Regions from separate parts of the Treponema sp. J25 genome, predicted to be linked through region 1. Evidence: riboswitches for the same ligand, from Rfam matches in the RefSeq annotation. Region 1 holds a riboswitch; the other holds the start of a gene.
The links. Region 1 has a riboswitch for cobalamin ahead of metE (5-methyltetrahydropteroyltriglutamate--homocysteine S-methyltransferase). Riboswitches for the same ligand answer to the same signal wherever they lie in the genome.
Positions count from the first base shown of each region.

Region 2: another riboswitch for cobalamin. It lies ahead of C5O22_RS10720 (TonB-dependent receptor); the one in region 1 lies ahead of metE (5-methyltetrahydropteroyltriglutamate--homocysteine S-methyltransferase).

Region 1 covers NZ_PTQW01000036.1:473-12,473, forward strand. Annotated here, with positions in the region: gene C5O22_RS10810 (hypothetical protein) at 1-282, opposite strand, end outside; gene C5O22_RS10815 (hypothetical protein) at 571-1,134, shown strand; gene C5O22_RS10820 (hypothetical protein) at 1,314-1,688, shown strand; cobalamin riboswitch at 1,909-2,081, shown strand; gene metE (5-methyltetrahydropteroyltriglutamate--homocysteine S-methyltransferase) at 2,181-4,496, shown strand; gene C5O22_RS10830 (class I SAM-dependent methyltransferase) at 4,791-5,270, shown strand; gene C5O22_RS10835 (metallophosphoesterase) at 5,363-6,427, shown strand; gene C5O22_RS10840 (DUF6675 family protein) at 6,562-7,521, opposite strand; gene wbaP (undecaprenyl-phosphate galactose phosphotransferase WbaP) at 7,521-8,966, opposite strand; gene C5O22_RS10850 (NAD-dependent epimerase) at 8,963-10,039, opposite strand; gene C5O22_RS10855 (glycosyltransferase family 4 protein) at 10,024-11,169, opposite strand; gene C5O22_RS10860 (GDP-L-fucose synthase family protein) at 11,290-12,001, opposite strand, start outside.
Region 2 covers NZ_PTQW01000035.1:44-12,044, reverse strand. Annotated here, with positions in the region: gene C5O22_RS10750 (hypothetical protein) at 1-2,106, shown strand, start outside; gene C5O22_RS10745 (SpoIIE family protein phosphatase) at 2,205-6,782, shown strand; gene C5O22_RS10740 (hypothetical protein) at 6,813-7,133, shown strand; gene C5O22_RS10735 (MotA/TolQ/ExbB proton channel family protein) at 7,130-7,900, shown strand; gene C5O22_RS10730 (ExbD/TolR family protein) at 7,884-8,285, shown strand; gene C5O22_RS10725 (energy transducer TonB) at 8,410-9,048, shown strand; cobalamin riboswitch at 9,609-9,834, shown strand; gene C5O22_RS10720 (TonB-dependent receptor) at 10,007-12,001, shown strand, end outside.

The sequences.
Region 1 (12,001 bases):
GCTCCGAAACAACTCTTGGTACAGGGTAATCGAAAGGAGTATGATAGTGGATAAACAAAAAAAGGCACAGAAAAAAAACTTTTGTATGAATTTGGGGTTTTCCGCTGTAAGAATATAGAAGTACGCTATACCGTGTAAAACTGCCAATAGAATGCCTATAACACATGGTTCTATTTTGCAAGAAATTTCACCATTTTCTATGGTATGCAACGCAAGAAGACCCGATAACGATAAATACAAAGCCACCCCTATGCGCACCCATAGGGTGTTTCCGGTATTCATAATATATTTTGAAATAATATCGGCGTAATCTGTCAAGATGAGCTCTAGGAAAAAATACAAGATTATTGAATTTTAAAAAAGCAAACATCTCTTTACATTGAGTAAAACAGAGGGGAACACCTGTCTGATAATAAATTCCATATGGAGTTTTTTAGACCCATCAACAACAGAATTCTTTCTCTATTCTTTCTATACTGTCTTTTGAGGAACAAAACGTGAACATATGACTCTAGCGGATACTATCTTGGTAGTTCCTCTAACTACATTTTATACCCAAAGGAGGGAAAAATGGGAAAGAAGATTATTACGGTACTAGGGGGGCTTCTCTGTATCGCTACGATGATAGGAGCCCAGGAATCAGAAAGAATAGTTACCCCCTTTTCTGATTCAGGGGGTATGACGGGGCTTGTGCTCGAAGCAACGGGCTACGGTTTAGTTATAGGTGGTGGAGTTGCTGCAAGTTCTCGGAGTACCCTTTCTCTTGGGCTTACTTTTATGGCTATCGCACCTCTTGCCTCTACCTCAGGGGCCTGGCTTTTTCAAAATTACATGGAGCGGACCACCAATTTTTGGGTGAGTAACGGTGTGAATTACAACGGCTCCCAGTATCTTAAAACATCTAAGATCTACGCCTATGTAACCACCGGTGCGGCCCTGGCGGCAGTCCTCTCAGGCCTCTTTATGCAAAACACCACGGGAGTGATTATTTCCTTAGTGTGTTCTGGGGTTTCGGTGGGGTCGGATATTATTGCTTTATATAGTGTGCGTCGATCTTGGATGGAAAGCCTTAATAAGGCCATAGTTACTTCTGGGGTTGATTGGAAAACGATTCTTGCTTCTAAACCTGAATAGAAATTGTTTTAGGATAAAGTTAAAAGAGGTTTCCCTCCCATGCGTAGTAACGAGGGGAGGGGAACGTAATTAGAGGAGATAAGAGATAAAAAGAATTTGACTTTTGAGAGGAGTGGCCTATGCGAGGCTTCTTTTCTATAAAAGGGGGTGTTTTATTTTTTATTGTAGTGTTTATTGTTGTGGGGTATGCCTTATTTGATTTTCTTTTTAGTGTGACCGTAAATACTATCATTGAAGGAAAAATCGAATTCAGTGATAAGTCAAGCAGAGATTCAAATTATTATGTATTCTATTATGATGATTATTCGGTGATACTAAAAAGCGGAAAAACCTATTCTCTTGAGTTGTGGAACGATCCGGATATTCCCATCCATTTTGAGTGTGATGACCTGGGCCAAGATTTGGGCGCCTGGAGTGATAATGGGAAATGGGATGGTTATTTATTATATCCTATTCCAAGCTCTTTTACCGGAAAATTAGAATTTGATTTTTATCTCCGTTCAGATTATGTAGGTTCTAATAGCTGGTACAAATTCAGAATTAACGAGAAGTAGGGTACACATACCACATACAGAAACAAGCAATTGTAAGAGCAGAAGGGGTATCGTGGTGGTATGTTATTAGTCTTTTGGTTGGACAGGACACGATACCCCACAAACTGTTCTGTTCTTGTCTGTTTTATTAAAAAACAAAGAACCCTTGTATTCTCTTCAGAAGAAGTGCTATGATAAAGCCCCCTCTGGTGGGCGTATATATTTTTTAAAAGCCCCCCGCGATACCAAAGCCTTTTAAGGTGGTGGTATCGCTGCGGCAAGGAAGTCCGGTGCAAAACCGGCGCAGCCCCCGCTACTGTAAGGTGGACGAACCCTGAGAACCACTGGGAAACCGGGAAGGTGGGTAGTAGGAAGAAACCGAGCCAGGATATTTGCCAGAGGAGTTTTTGAACGGAGGGTTCAGCTATGGTTCATGTCCCGTAATTGTGTCTCATCTTAGTAGGATAGTTCTTTCTTAATGTTCAATTTAATTTCTCCCACTAAGGAGTCCTCATGAAAACGACGATTGTGGGTTTTCCCCGGATAGGAAAAAACCGGGAACTTAAAACCCTGTTGGATAAGTACTTTGTCCAGGCAATCGATGCCGAAACATTGTATAGCGGTGCCCGTAAACTTGAGATAGACCAGCTTAAGTTTCTGGCCGAAAGATTGGATATTATCCCCTGCAATGATTTTTCCCTGTATGATGGCATGCTGGATATGATCTATCTGCTGGGAGCTATTCCGCCCCGCTTTGTAAAATTGCAGCCATCACAAGGGGGTGCCGCTTCTCTGCCGGCAAAACTCTCCTTCTATTTTGCCATGGCCCGGGGAAAGGAGGTGGCAGGAGAAAGCACCTATCCATTAGAAATGAAAAAATGGTTTACCACTAATTATCACTACCTTGTCCCCGAACTTTCCCGGGATATCTCCTGGAAACTAGAACCATCTTTTCTAAAAGCCCATGTAGAAGCGGCCCAAAGTCTTGGTCATCCCTTTAAGGTAAACCTGATTGGGCCCCTTACCTTTGTAGGTCTTTCTAAAATTCAAGAAGGTTCCCTGGAGGAATATCTTGAACCACTCGTTCGCCAGTATGAAGCCCTTATGGACCTTTTGCGAGAATGGAACGTCCCGTGGGTTCAGATAGAGGAACCCATCCTTGCCACTGATCTTGGGAATAAAGAACGGGAACAGTTTAGGTTCTTGTATGATCGAATCCTATCGAAAAAAGGCCCTCTGAAGGTACTTCTCCAGACCTACTTCGGAGATATTCGGGATTCCTGGAAGCCGGTATGTGAAGCCGCCTTTGATGCAATTGGCCTTGATTTTGTAGGGGGCCCTTACAATGAAGAACTTATTCAACGGTATGGCTTTCCCGAAAATACTATTCTTGTGGCAGGCTGTATTGATGGGCGGAACATCTGGAAGGCGGATCTTATAGGGTTGAAAAGGCTGATAAAAAAACTTGCCGCCGCTGTCTCACAAGAAATATGGCTTTCCTCTTCCTGTTCTCTTCTTCATGTACCCTATACGGTGAAAGGGGAATCCGCTTTGCCAGAAAACCTGAAGACCTCCCTGGCCTTTGCCTATGAAAAACTCGAAGAACTGGAGCTTCTTAAGCAGGTGCTTGAGGGCGATCCCGGTACGGCTTGGGAAGATGGGACAGAGGAGAAAAGCCCTGAAGAACAAAAAGAAAATGGAATGGCTTTGCGGAAGAGCGACGCGGGGAACCCCCAAAAAGAAGAGACCTTCCCTGGAAACAAATTCCGTCCGGTACCCCGGCAGGAACGGTATGAGCTCCAGCAGAAACGCTTGGGGCTACCCCTCTTTCCGACTACCACCATTGGGTCTTTCCCTCAAGATGGGGAACTACGACGGATGCGAAGGCAGTATCGGGAGGGTGTTATTTCGCCACAGGCCTATGAGGCCTATCTGCGGGACAGGATTCGGCAGGTCATCAACCTGCAGGAAGACCTTGGTCTTGATGTTCTTGTCCACGGGGAATACGAACGGAACGACATGGTCGAATATTTTGCGGAGCATCTGGAGGGATTCTATACTACCGAACAAGGATGGGTTCAGTCCTATGGAAGCAGGGTCACTAAACCCCCGATTATTTATGGAGATATTAAAAGGAACCATCCTATAACGGTTCCCTGGATTAGCTATGCCCAGTCCCTTACTAAAAAACCGGTTAAGGCGATTCTTACGGGGCCGATAACCATTATCAACTGGTCTTTTGTACGGGAAGATCTCCCCCTGGAGGTGGTAGCGTCCCAGCTTGCCGATGCGATTCGCGAGGAAATTGATGACCTACAAGAAAAGGGAATTCCTATTATCCAGGTGGATGAAGCGGCCCTGCGAGAAAAACTCCCCCTTCGCCGGAGTGAATGGGAGGGCTACCTCAAGGTTGCGGTGGGGGCTTTCCAGGCTGCTACCGCTTCGGTGCGGCCGGATGTGCAATTGCATACCCATATGTGCTACAGCGAATTTGGAAGCATGGTGGATGCGATTAACGCCTTTGACGTGGATGTGATTACCATCGAAGCGGCCCGTTCTCAATTTGAATTGCTGCCCTCTTTCCAGGACTATGCCCGGGACCATCAGATCGGGCCAGGTATTTATGATATCCACTCGCCCTTAGTTCCTTCGATAGAAGAACTACAGCAGCGTATTCATCGGATGCTCCAGTATATTCCTGCTCCCATGCTCTGGATTAATCCTGACTGTGGGTTAAAGACCCGAAACATAGAAGAAACAAAAGCCGCCCTGGCCCATATGGTAGGGGCGACAAAAAAATTGAGAGCGGAATACGACAAAAGGATGTAAAAACAGGGTAACTAAAAAAGTTTTCTGAGCAAGGGGTATACCATTGATACGGGCCCCTTGCCTTTCCAGGACCCATGAAGATATTGTTTTGTGATGATCTGCCCTATTTGTACCAGTTCTCATAGTAATCCTGTCCCCTTACAGCGGCGAAACAAAAGGAGTCGTCGCTTTTTTCGATGTACGAACTGCAAGAGCGTTTGGGAAGATCCTTCTACATGGCTATCTGAATGCGAGGAAAAGGCGCGTTATCTTTTGCATCAAAATCATCCCGGGGATCCCCCGTACCGGGAATATATGGAAGGGATTTTACGGCAGGTCTGGGAAGGCATAACGTATGTCTCTCAGAAGAGCCCCAGCGGCCAGTGTCTTGATATTCTTGATTATGGTTGCGGTCCCAGTCCTGTGGTAGCTCCGCTTCTTTCTTATCACGGCCATCGGGTTACCAGCTATGATCCCTACTTTGCTCCCATTACCCTTCGAGGCCTCTACGACCTTATTCTGTGTATCGAAGTGGCAGAGCACTTTAAGGAACCCCGGAAGGAATTTATCCAGATGGCCACATTACTTAAGGAAGGTGGCTTTTTAGCGATCCATACTCACCGGGTACCCGAAGAAGACGAAGACTTTGCAGGATGGTGGTACAAAGAGGATACGACCCATCGGGTGTTTTATAGCGGTACTGCCATGGATGTTCTTTCGTCTTGTATGGGAGTATCTCTTGTGGGGCAGCCGGAAGAAAACCTCTGGCTATTTCAGCGGCCTTTTCGTTTCTAATTCAATTTTAGTTCAATTGTTAACCGGCGAGTACAAAAAGGCGGATAACGGTTCTTGAGTAATTACCGGTAACACCCTACAATAAAAGGGATATGACCGGTGCTAAACAACAATCCCGTATACGGTTTTCTCGGATCGCAGAAATAGAGGGTGAACACGCTGGGGGAGGGGCTACCCATCCCATCGTAATAATGAGCGATTTTCACATGGGAAACGGGGGCAGGAGTGATGATTTACTGAGGAATGGTCTTTTAGTCCGTGATATTTTGCAACAGTATTATTATCCCCGCGGGTGGCTTCTTATATTGAATGGGGATATAGAGGAATTGCAACGGTATCCCTATGGGAATATTCGAAGGGCCTGGGAAGGGCTCTACGAAATCTTTGATGCCTACCACGAAAAGGGGCGTTTGTTTAAAACCATTGGAAACCATGATGAGGATCTAGAATATGTACACCTCTATCCTTATCCATTGTATGATGCGATTCAGATTAAAACTGCAACGATTCCTCTCTTAGTATACCATGGGCATCAAGCTTCCAAAGTGTATACCCAGTATAACCGCTTTATTCGGCTTTCGCTCCGGTATTTTTTTAAGCCCCTGGGGATTCGCAATATTTCTTCTGCCCGCAGCCCCCGACATCGATTTTTTGTGGAAAAAGAGGCCTATCGTTTTTCCTTAGAAAATAATGTGATCTCGGTTATCGGCCATACCCATCGACCTCTATTTGAGTCTTTAGGGCGTTTTGATTATATCAAATTTGAAATAGAACGGCTTATACGGGAGTATCCCACCGCACCGGGCCCTGAAAAGGAGCGGATCGCCGAAGAAGTCCGCATGTTACGGGAAGAACTCTCCAAGCTTAAACGGAGCGAACGCCGAACGAGCATTCAGCAAAGCCTGTATGGGGATGAGCTTCCAGTCCCATGCTTGTTTAATTCCGGTTCGGTGATCGGGAAGAAAGGAATTTACGGCATCGAATTAGAGGGAAATACTATTCGTCTGGTATACTGGTTTACCGAAGGGCAGGGGAAGCGCTTTGTCCATCGGGGAACCTATGCGATCGAGGTCCTTGAGGGAACCCCGCATCGGCGGGTGGTTCTTAACCAGGATAGATTAGAGTACGTGCGGGCAAAGATAGAACTTTTGGGATGAAAAGGAAAGGCGGGGAAAAGGAGGGATTAAGGGGACTGCGTACAGAAGGGAGCTTAAAAAGAAGTGTTACAGAGAAACTGAGAGGAAAGGGACTGTAAGAGGGAAAATCTTTTTTAAATTATTACCGATATTTATTACCGTAACCCGTCTACGAGCCACTGGATGATCACATTCAGCCGTTTTTCGATGGCCGAGGGCATGTGTACCTGGGAGGCAATAAGGGCAGGAACTTCCGACCCTGCAAGGGCATAGATAAGGATTCCCTCTGTAAGGGGTTCCAGGTATATCTGGGCGATAAGTTTTTGTTCTCCGATGATTGGAATAATGCCGTAGGTAAGGCTTCGGGCATTTGTCAGGGTATAGAGGAGTCCCCGGTCCCATTGTTCCAGGTCTGCCTGATAAAAACAGGTACCGAAGTTAGCATCCTTTAACTTAATAAACAGGGTTTCCCGTTCAGGAATACTGGTAAATCCCGAGGGATCTGGGATAGCCCTCTGATTGCGCAGGGATTCTATGCGGGTAACCTCTTCAAAAAGGGGAATATCCTTGTTTCGGCTGTGGGAATGGTACAGCCGTCCTGAGAGATCCCGGGTCCGGGAGATGGCCCCATAGATGCGCAACATCTCAAAGGAGGAACCAGGGGGGGATACGGTTGAAACGGCGGAATCTTTTGGTGCTTGAGGTGATGCTTGAGGGCCCGTTGCTTTTCGTGGCACCAGCCTGAGGGCTTCTACAAAAAAACTCACATTTCGTTTCTGTACTATTCTCTCCCAGGGGAAAGAGGGGTTCGTAGCAGGAAGATAGCGGAGACGTTCTTTTGCTGGTTTTTCTTCCGTAACTCGAAGAATTCCCCCTTCAGCACTGGCTTCTTTAAGAAGAGCCCCTTCTGATGCCAGCGGATAGAGTTCGGTAAAAGAGCGAAGTTGGCGGGAGGATGAGGTTTCTTGGCTCGATGCCCCCAGGGAAATCTGACTTATCCAGAGACCGACAAGGAGAAGCCTGAAAAACGTAGACACTGCGAAATCTATGGAAGTGGATTTGATTTGACTTTTCCCTCCGATTGTATCATGAATACCCCTACCCTCTGGAAGCATTAATAGGCCCCCTTTCCCCGGAATACCACCCCGATGGTCTTATAGAGAATCCAGATATCGAGCCAGATAGACCAGCTCTGAATATAGTAGGTGTCAAAGGCAACCCGTTCGGTATAATCCGTGTCAGAGCGACCTGACACTTGCCAGAGGCCGGTGAGTCCCGGTTTTACCGAAAACACCCTTTTAAAGCTCTTCCCGTATCGTTCAATTTCGGCTTTTACAATGGGGCGGGGGCCTACAAGACTCATTTCATTCTTTATGATGTTGATAAGTTGAGGGAACTCATCAAAACTGGTTTTTCGTAAAAAACGGCCAATCGGCGTCACCCGGGGGTCATTCTTTAATTTAAAAGTGGCTTCCCACTCTTTTCGGGCTTCCGGGTCCTTTTCCAGAAGTTCCGCAAGCCGCTTGTCCGCATCTACCACCATAGAACGGAATTTATAGGCCTTAAAGGGTTTCCCATCGCGCCCGATCCGGGTGTGTTTATATAGCACCGGCCCGGGGGAAGAAATTTTTATAAGCAAAGCAATAAGAAGAAAGAGGGGAAGTAACAGGATACCCCCAACAGTAACCAGAAAGATATCGAGGATCCGTTTTTTTATACGGTTCCAGGGCATAAGGAGTTGCTGGCTCGTGGCAAGACCAAGGATTCCATCAAAATCCCGGACCGACATCCACATGTTGGTCAGGCCGAAAAAGTCAGGGATGAGCACATTGTATTTAAACGCCGAGACCGACTCATCAAGAATATCCGCCAGGCGCCGTCGATCCGCACCGGGCATGGCTACGATAGCCATCTTAATGTTGTAGGTCTGTACCAGGTATGGTCCTAGGGATGTGTCATGGATCACCGGAACTCCCCGATAGCTATCACCGGTTGTAGGGTCATCATCAAGAAAAAGGACGGGAATATACCCTACCGCAGGATTATCCATAAGGCGATCCGCCACAAGCCTTCCCGATTTACCACATCCGTAAATCACCGCGGGGATCCCCCAGAATCGGGTCCGGCTTATCAGGGCTCTCATGAGGGAACGACAGATAAGCAAAAACCATACGGAGAAGATCCAGCTTATGAAAAAGGCAACCATTTCAGGGGTAATTCGGTACCCCCCATCGATGGCCATAAAAAGAAGAATGGCCCCATGCCCTACTACTGAACCTACCGCAAAGCGGCGAAGTTCCTCTGCCGGGGCGAGACTTACCCCAGGATAGAGGTTATTTACATAAAACAAAAGAATAAAGGCCGGCACAAAGGGCCAGTAGGTAACAAAGGACCTAAAGCTAATGATGGAAAGATCATAGGCGTTTACCAGGAAAAATCCCGTTCCAAAGGAGAGCATGATGGCGATGAAATCAGAAATGATGAATGCCATCGCCGCGTACGCAGAGGTTGTATGGCGGTACCGCTTGGTGTACCAGCTATCAAATTCATTGATGGTCATGGGCACCTCACCTTCTCATGATACCACAGGAACCACTGGCAGAACAATGCAAGCCCCTTTTCAATCGGCGTACTCGGTTTCCACCCCACAGCCCCTTCAAGGTCACTTACATCCGCTGCCGTAGAAAGGACATCCCCTTTCTGAAAAGGAAGGTATCGCTTTTTTGCCTCCTTTCCAAGGTTGGCCTCTAAAATCCTGATAAAATCAGAAAGTTTTTCTGGTTTGTTGTTCCCGATATTGTAAAGGACGAAGGGGGCTGAAGAGGTGGCAGGATCTCCGGTAGTTCCGTTTCTCTGTCCCCCAGGGGGGCATCCCAAAAGCCGCACTATTCCTTCGATTACATCGTCGATATAGGTAAAGTCCCGATACATGTCTCCATGATTGTATACTTCTATGGGCTCCCCGTAAAGGATAGCCCGGGCAAACTTAAAATAGGCCATATCGGGCCTTCCCCAGGGGCCGTAAACAGTGAAAAAACGCAGGCCGGTGGTTGGTATGCCATACAGATGAGAGTACGTGTGGGCCATGAGCTCATTAGCCCGTTTGGTGGCCGCATAGAGGCTAATAGGATGGTCAACCCCATCATGGACACTGAAGGGTTGTTTGTCGTTAAGGCCATACACCGAAGAGCTGGATGCATACACCAGGTGGGGCACCTGGGTGTGGCGACAGGCCTCCAGAATAGATAGAAAACCGGTGATATTGCTCTGGGTATAGGCGAAGGGATGGTCGATACTGTACCGAACCCCCGCCTGGGCTGCGAGGTGAATCACCGCATCAAAGTGGTGGCAGCAAAATACCTGTACCACCGATTCGTAATCCTCAAGATTCAGGCGGATAAAAGAACCGGTAGTATAGACTGTACTTTGCACTTCTTTACCATAGGTTTCTATTTCCCGGGAGAACCCAAGTTCTCCAAGGCGATCGAACTTGAGGGTTGGGTCATAATAGTCGTTTATGTTATCAAGACCAAGGACCCGGTGGCCTTCAGTAAGGAGCCGCTTACACAGATGGAATCCGATGAAACCGGCTGCCCCGGTAACAAGATAGGTGCCCATTATGTTTTTTCCCATATTATTTTTGTTTGTTGATACATATGTTCAAAGGTAAAATGCTGAACAAAACGTTTTCGTCCTGCCTTCCCCATTCGGTAGCGGAGCTCTGGGTTTTCAAGAAGCTCCCTCAGATTCATGGTAAGCCTTGTCACATCTCCCCGGGGAACCAGAAAGCCCGTTTCCCCATGGACTACCGCTTCCCGGCTTCCCCCCACATCGGAGGCAATGACCGGTAAGCCCTCTCGCATGGCCTCAAGGATAGAACGGGGGAAGCCTTCCCAGTGAGAGATGAGGAGATACAGGTCCGCCTGTCTTAGAAATTCTGTCACCAACTTTTGCTGGCCCGCAAAGGTGACCCGATTGGCGAATCCAAGGCGTTGTACTTCCTGTTGTGCCCACGCCATACGGGGCCCATCACCGATAAGGGTAAGGTGCCAGGGAAGGTCCTGAAGATCTGCCAGGGCTTTAAAAAGGGTAGGGTGATCCTTCTGTTCTTGAAAACGGGCGATCATCACGAGTTCGATAGGTCGTGTATCTTCTGGCCCATTGCCGATAGAGGAGGAACCCTTTCCCTGGCTAAACTCGGTGAACTTTTCTGGAGGAAGGGTATCGGGCATGCCGTTATGGATGATCTTCATTTTTGTGGCTGGAACCACATGATAATGGCGGGCCAGCTGATAATCGTATTCGGATACTACAATGATTTTTTTACAAAGTCGGGCGCAGATGTATTCGGTAGAAAGCACAAAAATCTTTTGCACCAGGGATATCCCTTCGGCAAATTGCCAGCCATGGGCGGTAAAAATAGCAGGAACCCCGCAGAGGAACGCCGCGACTCGGCCGACGAGGCCTGCCTTGGCGGTATGACAACTGACGAGGGTAGGTTTTTCTTTTCTTATGATGCGGATCAACTGGATAATGGCTTTGATATCCAGAAGAGGGTTGATGCTCCGTTGTAATGCCGGAAGAGCAACCCAGGGGGTTTGCTGGTTTTCTAAGAGGTCGGTAAATATTCCCTTTTGGCCACAGGCCACAAGGCACTGATAGCCATCTTGTTGGGCCGCCCGGGCGAGATCTTTTACATGTACCTGGGCACCTCCTAAAAGATCGCCCCGGGTGATAACAAAGAGTATTTTCTTCTGGTTCATCGTTGGAGTAAAAGAAAAAGTAATGCTTCTTGCAGGATGCTTTTCGGGAGCAAAGGACAAGCCTCTGAAATTGGCTGAGAATAAATGACCTGGACTTTTCCTATTGGGTACAGGGAATGCTTATTCCCTTCCATGATGTTCCACGAAGTCCGCATAGGCCCGCCGAATTCCTTCCTGCAGGCTTACCTTTGGTTTCCATCCCAAAGCAGTGAGACGGGAAGAGTCCAGAAGTTTTCGGGGCGTCCCGTTGGGTTTACTCGTGTCCCACACAATACGACACGTGCGGCCCGGGCTATCTTCATAGACGATTTTCTGAATCAGCTCTGCCAATTCCCGGATGGTTACTTCCTGGCTTGAGCCCACGTTGATGAACTCCCCAATATCAGAGGCATCATACTGTTCCATAAGGTAGATTGCCGCATCCGCCAGGTCATCGCTGTATAAGAATTCCCGGTACGGAGAACCATCGCCCCATAATACTACCTCGTCAGTGCCCTGTGTTTTTGCTTCATGGAACTTTCGGATAAGGGCGGGTAGCACATGGCTATTAAAAGGGTGATAATTATCGTTAGGCCCATACAGATTGGTAGGCATGAGAGAAATAAAGTTGGTCCCATACTGGCGGTTATAGGAAGCACAGAGTTTTATTGCTGCAATTTTAGCGATCGCATAGGGTTCATTGGTGGGTTCCAGGGGGCCAGTGAGGAGGTGCTCTTCTTTCATTGGCTGGGGAGCAAATTTAGGATAGATACAGCTTGAGCCAAGATTGAGGAGCTTTCGTACCCCATAGCGATAGGAGGCATCGACCACATTAAGGGCAATGGCAAGATTG
Region 2 (12,001 bases), on a different contig from region 1:
GCGGAACGACAACAGGCTTTCGCCAGGGCAGGGAACCTGTATGGGGCCATGAATACCCTTGCCTCTATGGGAATGAATCTTCTTTCCTGGTGGTCCCCCCTTGCGGCCTTTGATGTGCAATACCGAAGTCATGGGTATGGCAAATCTATTGTGCTCGGTAAGACTCCCCGGTTTTTAGAATATCAACTCTATGGGTATGGAGCGGCGGTATTGGGTAAGCTTCAGGAATATCGGTCTCAGAGTACTACCCTGTATACCGAGGGGCAGGGACTCTTTCTTTCCGGGCAAGAATCTCAGCCGGGAACAAGTCCATCTCCTGCTTCGAAAGAGGGGGGCAGCCCTGTCGATGGACGGCTTCTACAGCGACTTGTTTCTTTGCGGAACGCAGTGCACACTACCTATGGGGAGATACAGGCAATGCAGGAAGGCTTTCCCCGTTCTGTGCGGGCGGTATTCCCTCCGGCCAGCCCCTTTTCTACCACCGAGCGGAGCCAGGTTCTGATTGAATACGTGGGAGAACAACTTAACCGTGCCCTGCAAGATGTGTTCCAGCAGGAACTGGAGCTTGCGGGGTATCGGTATCAGGGAGAAAACATCCTTTTGGGTAAAACCTTCCAGGATAGGAGCGATCGCTTTACGGAGGCCCAGGCTCTGATAGAAGGAAAGAGCCAGCGCTTACCCAGCGGGGGAGAGTATCGTGCTAAATATCCTGCCGAAGCGCTTCCCCTTTTAACGGAACTCCAAACAGGACTCGAAAAAGACCTGACCCAAGCACAGAGGGTGGTAAACCTCTATAGCCAGGAAGGCCCCTCTTTTCTAGCAAGTCCTCTCCTGCAGGGAGAGCAAAGACAGAGCGCCACCTTGGCCCAGCAGTTTCAGAGCCTCCTTAACCAGGTGCGGCAGGCTATTGCAAAGGCCCGGGAACAGGTGCAACTTGCCGAAAGTCTCAAGCTCGAAGGGGACCGGCGATTCAGGGAGGCCCAGACGGCCCTTACCCAGCAGAATTTTGAGCTTGCCCGTACTCGACTTCAGCAGGCCAGCGAACGGTACGATGCATCCCTGGCCCTGCAGGAATCGCCCGCTCTTCGCACTGAGCGGGATAACCGATTGCTGAGCCTCTCCCAAGAAATATCGAAGCGAGAAAACGAATTGGTGGTCCGGGATGTACGACGGCTTATCACCACCGGAAAAAATGAATACTTTGCGGGCAACTTTGAACGGGCCGAGAATACCCTGCTTCAGGCCCAGAGCCGCTGGAGAACCACCAATGTGGAGGACGAGCCGGAAGTACAATTCTGGCTTACCCTGGTGCGGGGCGCCCTTTCCCTCAAAACGGGTAGAACCATTCCCCCCACGGCCCCCCTGTACCCTGAAATGAGCCAGCTTCTGAGTATCGCTAAGAATGCCTTTGAAGAGGGAAAGACCTTGCTGAGGCAGGGAAAAAGGAATGAGGCCCAGGAGAAATTCAACCTGGCAAAACAAAAAATCCAGGAGGTACGGCTTCTTTTTCCGTTGAATCAGGAGGCGAGCCTGCTGGACTTGCAGATTGATCAGATCCTGGATCCCCAGGCCTTTGCGGCAAATTTCCGGCAGCGCCTTGCCATGGCTCAGGCAAAGCTCACGAGTGCACCCCAGGAAGCCTATTCAGAGTTACAGGATTTGTATACTATTGATCCCCAGTATCCAGGTCTCAAAACTATTATTGAACGGGTGGAAATTCAACTAGGCATCAGACTTCCGCCGCCGGATCCAGCGAGCCTTGCCCGAGCCCGGGAACTTATCCAGGCGGCCCGTCGTATCATTGACAGTAACTTACGCAGTCAGTTCCCTGTGGCCCTGGAACAATTGAACGAGGCGTTAAAGCTGAATCCCAATAGCGAAGAAGCGATTACCCTTAAGGATCGCATCCAGGCAGAGGTGGGGGGGCAGGCGGTGGTGGTGTTGTCCAGTGCGGCGGAACGGGAATATCAGCGGGCAGTCCAGGAATTGCAAAATGGGAACACCATTGTGGCCCTTTCTATAGTCCAGCAACTCCTGCAGGATCCTAAAAACAGAAATGTACCTAAATTGCGAGAATTAGAGCGGAGGATCCAGGCCCGGCTATGAAACTGTCTTTATGTGGCTACCCCAATAGATATCAGGACTCTGGGAAAATACGCCTCTTTTTGAAAGGGTTTCCCATTTTCTCCCGGCAGAGGACAGGGATGCGCAGCCTGGTCTTCCTCCTTCTCTGGGGGCTCGCTCCTCTCTTTAGCCAGGAGTGGTATTGGGAGAGCCCCCAACCTTTTTCCCTCCCTGGTGGGAAATTCCCCCAGATAGCCAGTTCTGGTGAACTGGGGGTTCTGCTCTGGCAGGAAGCAGAGCAAAAACGGTCGGGAGAAAGTACGGAGTATCAGATTTACCTTTCTGTGGCAGTGAAGGAAGGAAAGAATCCTTGGGTTGTCCGTTCTCGCGTGGCGGGTCCTTATGTGTTTCGGGGAACCGAACCGGCGATTGCCAGTGTCACGGTGGATTCAAAAAAACATATCTGGCTTGCGGTAGTGGAGAGTGGCTCTTCGGTGGTACTCCTCCGTTCCGACGACAGGGGAGCAAGTTTTACGGAACATCGATTTAACGGAGATACCAATACTTCCCTGGCGCCCCGTTTATTCGTGCGAAGTGATGGGGGCTACCTTCTTTTTGTAAGTCGCGGTCAGGATGATAGTCTCTCCCTTTTTTATTCCCGCTCTGATGATGGCCTTTCCTGGACGTCCTTTGAGCCCTTTGTCACAGAAAGTGGCTTCCGTCTTAATTTCTTGCCCGCCCATGGAGCCCAGGGGGGGCGGGACTACGTGGTGTTTCAATCCTTACAAGGTATAGAACGGCCGACCTTTCAGCTCTTCTTAAAGACCAGTACCGATGGAGGAAAAAGTTGGTCCCCCCCGATCCAACTGACTACCTTCCCCGACCCCTATACTCGTACCAGAAACGAGGCTGCTTTCTTTGATAATCAGCGGCCCTTCCTTCTTAATACCGGAAAGGGGCTGTTTCTTACCTGGGAACGACGCAGTCTTGCCGCTTCTCCCCAGGTATATGGGATGTTGCTGAACTATGATGGAACTATTGTTGGCGAGGTTCAGCGCATAAGTCCCCCCGGGGCCTACGCAAATAATCCCGTGGCCGTGCTGGTCCAGGGAGAACCGGCGGTATTTTGGTTTGATAATCGACGGGGCCAAAATAGAATCTACATGGCCCTGAAGAAAGGCCTTGAGTGGGAAGAATCGGAGCTTTCAGGGGCTTCCTTTGAGGCATCCTTTGCGCGCCCCTTCTTTGCTGGGGGGGAACTTCAAGTGTTTTTTCAGGCCTCCCAACGGGGAAGCGACCGGATCTATCTCCTTGCCCCTGATACGACCGCTCCAAAACCATTCCTCCGGCCTCAAAATTTCGAGTCCGGGAAGGCCGTTCGTTCCGATGTGGCCCGGATTTCCTGGTTAGTGCCGGAAGATCCGTCGGGAATCCTGGGCTTCTCCTACCTGTGGGGTCGGGATCCCACGGCCCTTCCGCCGGAAACGCTCATGCTCTATAGTCCTACTAGCTCCCTTTCACTCCCTGCGACCGACGATGGGCCCTGGTATTTTTCGATCCGGGCCCGGGACTTTGCGGGAAACTGGTCCGAGGCGGCCCGCCTGAGCTTCATTCGGGACACCACGCCTCCCGTACCCCCGGTCCTTATCCCGCCGGACCTCGATGCGGAGGGCTATCTACTTTCTAACAGCGGGACCCTTTCCTGGAATGCCCCCCCCGATGAGGATGTGGCGGGTTTCCTGTACTCCCTGGAGTACCTGGATGATACTCGGCCGTACGCAAACTATGCTCCCCAGGCTTTTGCCGAGGCCCTTGAACGTCGAACCTTTGCTTCCCCCCTGCCCCGGCGGGATGTGGGAAACCAAAGGATCATTTCCCTTTCCAATATTGATAACGGAGTCTGGCGGCTTGCGGTGGCCGCCTACGACCGGGTGGGTAATGTGGGTGTACCGGCGATCCTCTATTTTCGTACCAATAAGTTTATTCCCTACACGGCGGTGAGTTCCGTAGATGCCCGGCAAAATGAGGAAGGAAAACTTCAGATTCGTATTCTGGGGCGCGGCTTTTTGGATGAAGGCCCCATCGAACGGATTGTGCTGGACCAGGACGGGAATCCCCCCTATGACCGGGAGTTTCTTTTTAAGGAAGGGGCCTATCGGATCGTATCGAACCGGGAAATTCGGGATATTCGTACCGAGGACCTCCCTGCCGGGGTTTATCGACTCTTGCTCTACCATCCCCGACGGGGATGGTACCGCACGGGACCCCTCGTGAACGTCACCGAAATGGGAACGATTAAGTTCGGGGACTACCGGAATCCCTGGAAAGCCCCCTGGCGTCTTGTTGATTCGGGGACCCGGTATATCGTCGATGTTCCCTTCCTCGTCCTGATACTTTCGATGCTCTCTTCTCTTCTTATGGGTTTTGTGGCCCTGCGGGGTGTGGGAGGATCCCTTTTAGAAACCTTCCATCTTCGAAAGATCGTTATGGCCCTTATGACAGGAGTGCCTATGCCATCACAAGAAAAAATGCAACGGCTCCGCCAGATCCGGCGGCGGGGAATCAGCCTCAGGATCAAATTGGCCGCCTTCACGGCCCTTCTGGTGATCACGGTGGTGTTACTTATCGCTCTCCCTCTTTCCTACATGATGACCAGAACCCAGGAAGCGACCCTCTTGGCGGGCCTACGGGATCGATCCCGGGTTTTGCTCGAAAGTCTGGCCTCCGGAGCCCGGGCGTATCTTCCTTCCCAGAATGTACTTGAGCTCGGCTTCTTGCCAGCCCAGGTTTCGGCCGTACCGGAGGCTCGCTATGCCACCATCACCGGCTATGGCAGGGACGGGAATACCTCCCTGGTGGATCATGTGTGGGCTACCAATGATCCGGATATCCTTACAAAGATCGATACGCCCGAACTTGATGTGGGCCGTTCTGTGGTATCGGACCCCTTAAGCGCCCGGGTGCCCGATATAGCGAAAAAACTGGATGAAGCCGCCCGCGTTCAGGTAGGAGAACTTTCTGCCACCATTGGGGCCCTTACCAGAGAAGCCCTTTCCCTCGCTTTGAAAACGGACGCAGAAAGTGTACGACGCCGGGATGACCTGCAGCGAACCATCCGGGATCTGGAAGCTCGCCTGAACGAACGGTTGAATGCCCTTTCGGCGGAAATCGGCTCTGAGCCAGCCTTCCCCCAGGATCGCCTCCCGCCGGCGCTTAACCCCGATGAAAGCCACCGATACATCTTCTTTAAACCGGTCATGTATCGGCAGGGTACAGAAGATATCTATTTCCGCGGCTTGGTTCGTCTTGAAGTTTCTATCGACTCTATCATCAAAGAGGTGGAACGGGGTCGTCAGAGCTTGGTACGGGTGACCGCCCTTATTGCCCTCCTGGCGATTGGTATTGGCATCATGGGGGCCCTTATCCTTTCATCCCTTATCATTCGACCAATTCAGAAACTAGTCCGTCATGTGGAGATGATTCGGGATACGGAAGACAAGGCCCTGCTGGAAGGCAAGGACATCCAGGTAAAGACCCGGGACGAAATCGCCATTCTGGGGGACACCATTAATGACATGACCCATGGGCTGGTGAAGGCGGCCCTTGCGGCAAAGGACCTTACCATCGGTAAGGAGATCCAGAAAAAGTTCATTCCCCTGGAAACGGATGCCATGGGCAATAAACTTACCACGGGTCACAAGGAAACCCGCTATGCCGAATATTTTGGGTACTATGAGGGTGCTAAGGGGGTCTCGGGGGACTATTTTGATATTGTTGATCTGGACGGGCGCTACTTTGCGATTATGAAATGTGATGTGGCAGGGAAGGGGGTCCCTGCGGCCCTTATCATGATCCAGGTAGCCACCCTGTTCATCAGCTATTTTAAGAATTGGAAACCCACCGCGGAGGGCATGCGGATCGAACGGCTGGTGTATGAAATTAATGACTTTATTGAAAATCTTCGATTCCGGGGCCGTTTTGCGGCCTTTACCCTCTGTCTCTTTGATAGCCAGACGGGGATCGCCCGGTTCTGTAATGCCGGAGATAACCAGATCCACTGGTACGATGCCCGGGAACGACAGTTTAAAACCCGTAGTCTCCCAGAAACTCCCGCCGCGGGGGTGCTGCCGAGCGAACTTATAAACATGAAGGGGGGCTACCAGGTACAAACCGTGACCTTTAATCCGGGGGATATCCTCCTTCTCTATACGGACGGGATCGAAGAGGCAAAACGAAAATTCCGCAACGAGGCTTACGAAGAAATCCTCTGTACCGATGGAGAAAAGGATAGCCCCCACGAAAACCATGTGGTGGGCCAGGGAGATGAAGAATTAGGTCCCGACCGGATTAAGGGTATCATCGAGGGGGTGATGGAGGCTTCCCGTTTTACCCTGCTTAAACACCATAGCCCCGCCCAGGAGCGGAAATTCGATTTTGACTTTTCCCGGTGTAAGGGTTCGGTGGAGGAACTCGTCATGGCCCTTGTTTCGGTGGAAAAGGTCTTCCGTATGTATCGACCACCCACGGTGACCGATGAAGATAAAGTCCTGGTGGATAAAAAGGTGGACGCCTTTTTGAAAGACCATTTTGTCCAGTATCGGACCTACTGCGGAAACACTAAAGAAAACCTGGACCAAAAGGAATATCTGTACTACACTCAGGTGCGGGAAGATGAGCAATACGATGATCTTACCATCCTGGCGATCCAGCGAAAATAATAGCTCAGGATGAAGGGGGAGGTATCTCTTATGGGGTTTAAAGAAAAATTGCAGTCCTTTTTTCAGGAAAGTTCTAAGACTACCCATGCTATCCTAGCAAAGGCGGGGGAAAAGGCTCAAGACCTGGGAGAGAAGGGGGTGCTCAAATTGGATATCGCCCAATTACAGGGAAAAATGAAAGGCCTTTTCCAGCAACTGGGCGAAGAAGTGTATCGAGCCTTTAGGGAACAGGGCAGTGATATAGTGGGAAAGGATGATGAAGGAATCGCACGTCTTGTAGAAGACATTGCCCGCTGTAAAGCAGAAATCCAGCAGAAGGAAGAAGAGCTTGCCCGAAGGAGTGGCCGGTGACCTCCCTGCTTACAATCATTGAATTCATCCAACGAGGAGGACCGGTTAATTGGGTAATTGTTGGGCTATACCTGCTTGTCCTGTACGGGATTTGTGAACGAACGGTGTATTTTTTACATCACCCCTCTAAAGAAGGGAAAAAAGATGACCCTTTCCAGCGCTTTTTGGGAAAAAAGCTCCCTCCTTCGGTATGGCCCGCGTCTTTTCGCCGGTCTCCTGCCGGTGAAGTGGCGGCTACTGTTTGGGCTCACCAGGATGCCCCGGCGCCGATCTTGCTTGAACGGATCGATCGGGAAGTGGTACGGCTTCGGAATGAAATGGAACGATGGCTTGATGTGTTCTCCTTTGTGGTGACCGTGGCGCCCCTTTTGGGGCTTTTGGGAACCGTTACCGGTCTTATGCGGGCCTTTCATGTCATAGAAATGCAGGGAGGAATGGTAGATGTAGCCCAGCTTTCTTCAGGAATTTGGGAAGCCATGATTACCACCGCTACCGGTCTCGGAACGGCTATTCTTGCCGCGATTGCCGCTCGGTTTTTTGAAGTTCAGGTTGATAAACGACTTCGCCATATGGCCCTTGTTATCTCCTACATGTTAGAGTTTTTGCGTCCCGATTGTCTTGGAAAGAGCCTTTCGTCCTTTGGGGAAGCTTTGTCTGAATCGGTCTTTTCTGCGGGTTCCTTTGGGTATACTACCCAAGCATCCTCTGGATCTCATCTTACTGAAGTATCAGAAAAGGGAGTAAATAATAATGGTATCCTTTCGTAGACGTCGCCGACATCAGCTTGCTATCAATATAACCTCCCTTATTGATGTGATATTTATGCTCCTTATTTTTTTTATGCTCGCAAGTCGTTTTGATACTCCGGTGATATCGATCCAGTTACCTACTGCTTCTTCCGGTTCTTCAAGTACCCCCAAGAAAATCGAGCTTATTCTTGATAAAGAAGGCTTTGTATATTTTGATGGGCGCCAATCCCCCTTGGATGGTTTCGAAAAGATCTTTGTTTCATGGGCTTTGCAGCATCCAGAAATAACTGTTGCGCTTAGCTGTGATAAAGAGGTGTCATACCAAAAGGTAATAACCCTTCTTGATATTCTACAGAAAAACGGTTTTTCTCGGGTGGTGCTTCGTCATCGTTATGAACCATGAACGATTTTTCTCTTTTATTCTATTTGGGGTTGTTCTTATCCTCCATTTTTTTTTCTTTTCTGTTTTAATAGGAATCCAAAAATTTTTATTGCCTTCTCCTCTTGCGAGTTCTTCATCGTTGCATATGGTACTAACGCTCGAGGGAGCGGCCAATGATTGTCGTGGATCGGTTCATTCTCATTTCTCAAAAAACACCTTGGATTCTAATCGGTCTCCAGCACCGCCAGTAGCTAACCAAACAACTATCTTTAAACCTGTACCGGAGACTTCTCCTTCTCTTTCTCTAGAAGGAAAAGAAATTCCTTTAGCCGAACATTCTTCCATTATTTCTGATGTTAGCGCTGATCAGCGAGAGGTTTCTTCTTCTTTTCTTAATGCAGAAAGCCTCGTGGAAGGGGAAACCCAATCCAATTTGTCAGCAGGAAATGGGTATACCGAAGAAAGGGGGTCCGATGTTTCTGGAGGGCCTTCTTCATTCACGGGCACATCCCTCTCTCAGTTCATTCTTCGCCAACTCGAAGCTCGAAAGGTATATCCTCTCAGGGCCCGCCAACGAGGGCTTGAGGGCAGAATCCTGTTACGCTTTACGGTACTTCCCACAGGAAACATCAGGGACCTGACGATTGAGGCTCCCGAGGTAGACCCAATTCTTATTCATGCAGCCCGCCGACTTGTGGAACAGTCAGTGCCTTTTACGCTTCCTTCTGCGATAAGGGAACCAGTTCCCGTTGGGTTTGCTATTGAATATCGACTTACCGAGTAGCTGTAGAAGGGATAAAAAGGGGACTGGAACAAGGGGGCTTAGGATATTGAAATCCAGCCGAGGGATTGTTCCTTTAATGAAAATCAATGTTTAAAGATCTTTGATTTAAATATAGAAAAGACCCCCTATTGGCGTAAACTATCTTGACTCAGATTAATAATGTTTTCTCTGTCCTAGCGCTTCATGCAGAATTATTCCACAGAGCGCAGTGACACTACACTACCTCAGAATCTGCTGAAAAACAGCCAACCCAAAGCCCTCAGTCGAGTCCCTATTGGCCTGCAATTGATCTTGAAATGGAAAGCACTACCTTTTTTCGGGTAAGTTATACGGATTCAGGTTTCACCCTTATTACTAATTTTCATCTTGATACTGCCGATGTCGGGTCCCCTATAAAAGGAACCCCGCCCAGATAGACTAGAAATATATCGCTGGAAAATCTCTGTCTTTTTATCGAATTCATAGGACAGCCGATTTCCCCTTCTTAAAATCGTATTCATTCTTAATTGACAATGCTTCTTTTTCTTTATACAGTAGGTTTGCACACCGATAGGGATAGCGGAATGTGGTGAAAATCCACAGCGGTCCCGCCACCGTAATCGGGGATGAAAGCTGCACCGGGGAATTAACTTATTGCGTATTTTTGTATTTTTTTAATGTTGCCCTGGGTGTCATTGTGGAACTGGGTCGGTCTGGGGTGTTGTACCTGCCAAAACTAAACACCCCCTGGCTAGGGACAGTCCATGAGAAGACGCAGTGAGTAAATGGATCCGAAAGCCGGGAGACGGTCCCTATCAGGATGCCGAGACCCTCGAGGAAGGGGAGCGGTAGAAAGGAATGTGGCTTGGCTCTTTTTTAAGGAAATTACAAAAGCTTCCTTTTGTTTTTCGCTCTTCTCATAAAAGCGTCTGTATGGCGTGGCGAGGGTCCGGGTATTTTTTGTCCCGAGGAGGACCCTATGCGTTTTCTTTTTCCGTGGTTTAAGAAAGGCCTTGGGGGGGGCTCTATCGTTCGTAGCTTTTTGCCATGGTTTTTGTTTCTGGGGGGAGTCTTTCCTTTCTTTCTGGTTGGACAGGAATCATCTCCCTCCCTTTTAGTTACCGCCCGTAGATCTATTGAATCTATCGACACGATACCTGGTCATGTCTATGTAATAGGGACAGATGAGATTGCCGCTTCTGGAGCCACAAATATCGTGGATGTGCTTAAATCGATCCCTGTCCTTACTGTTTCAGGTGCCCTTTCGGGACCCGGTTCTGAATCAATTTCATTACGGGGTTTTGGAGAAAATTCCTTTGGTCGGGTTTTAGTGCTTGTAGATGGCCGGCGGTTAAATAATCCAGATATGCAAAACATCAACTGGAATAGTATCTCCCTTGCCGATGTGGAACGAATCGAGGTCCTGGAGGGAGCAGCCTCTGTAGAATACGGGAATAATGCAGTTGCCGGAGTTATTAACATTGTTACCAAAAAAGATATCACTAAACAAAATACCCGGCTGGTTACCTCTTTTGGGAGTTTCTTTGAAAATAGGGTTCAAATATCTCACCAACAGAACACAGAAAAGGGAGCTTTTTCGCTTGCCGCTGAACACACAGGAAAAGAAGGATATCGAGATCGACAACAAAGCCAGGTTACTAATATAACTCTCCAGGGAACATTGTATCCTGGAGAACAGTTCCGTATTTCTTTTCAGGGAGCCCTTTCGGATCTTCAATATCAATTGCCGGGGGGGCTTACTAAAACCCAATTCCAGGCAGATCCTACCCAGGCTGTTAATTGGGCTGATGAAGGTAAGGAGCAGCATCTTACCGGTTCCCTCGATTTGGAATGGACCCCCTCTGAGCAGCTTTCTGTAGAAGTGCCACTCTCCTATCATTCCCGCTGGATTTTTGCGGATATGGCTTCCTGGTCTACCTATATTAGTCGTTTTGTTCAAACAGGAGAACTACGCCCGAAGGCTACGGCTCAGTTACAAATAGGTCTTATCCCGATTCGTATTGTGGGAGGAGCTGATGTGTATGGGGCTTTTCTTTCTATCGATCAATATACTGACAAGAAAAGAACAAATCTCTCTAACGCCTATGATGTTTCGATGGTGAGCGCGGGGCCATATCTTTCTCTTCGACTAGAATTGCTTAAAAATCTCTTTCTTTCTACAGGTCTGCGGTATGATACCGCCATCATTGGCGCAAAAAGTGAAGATGGTTCGGTAAATGATCAGATACTTCATAGTGCCTTTGTGTATAATGGATCCCTGGTATATCGACCGATACAAAATCTTAAAGTGTACACCACATATGGTACCCTTTTCCGCTATCCTTTTACGGATGAACAAGCGGAGATTTACACCGGTGGTGGGAGTTTTAATAAGGACTTGCGTCCTGAAAAAGGTTTTACTGCTGAAACAGGAGTAGGCTTCGATCTAGGAAAGTGGCTTTCTGTGGAAGGAAATCTCTATTACATGGAGATTCAAGACGAAATAGCGTATAACATGAGTACTTTTCACAATGAAAATATGGATCGAACTCGTCGATGGGGAGGTACGGTTTCGCTTTCGAGTCGGCTTTCACAAAACCTTCAAATTGAGGGAGGCTATGCTTTTGTTGATGCCCGCTTTATGGAAGGTTCCTATAAGGACAAGCAGGTTCCTCTTGTTAGTCCCCATAAAGTGAATGGATCCGTTTATTTGTATTTGCCTTATGGGATCACAGTGGTTCCTTCTGTGGAATATCGAAGTGCGGCATTCCAAGGAGGAGACCTGGCGAATACTAAGGATCCTATAGAAGCTTATACCGTTTATAGTGCTCGCCTTAGCTGGGTGCTTGAACGAGAAGGATCTTCTTTGACTTTTAATGGAAAAATCAGTAATATTCTAGATACGAAGTATGCATCCCTGGTGTATTGGGACGCCTATTATCCAGCAGATGGGCGCTCCGTGAGCGTGTGGCTC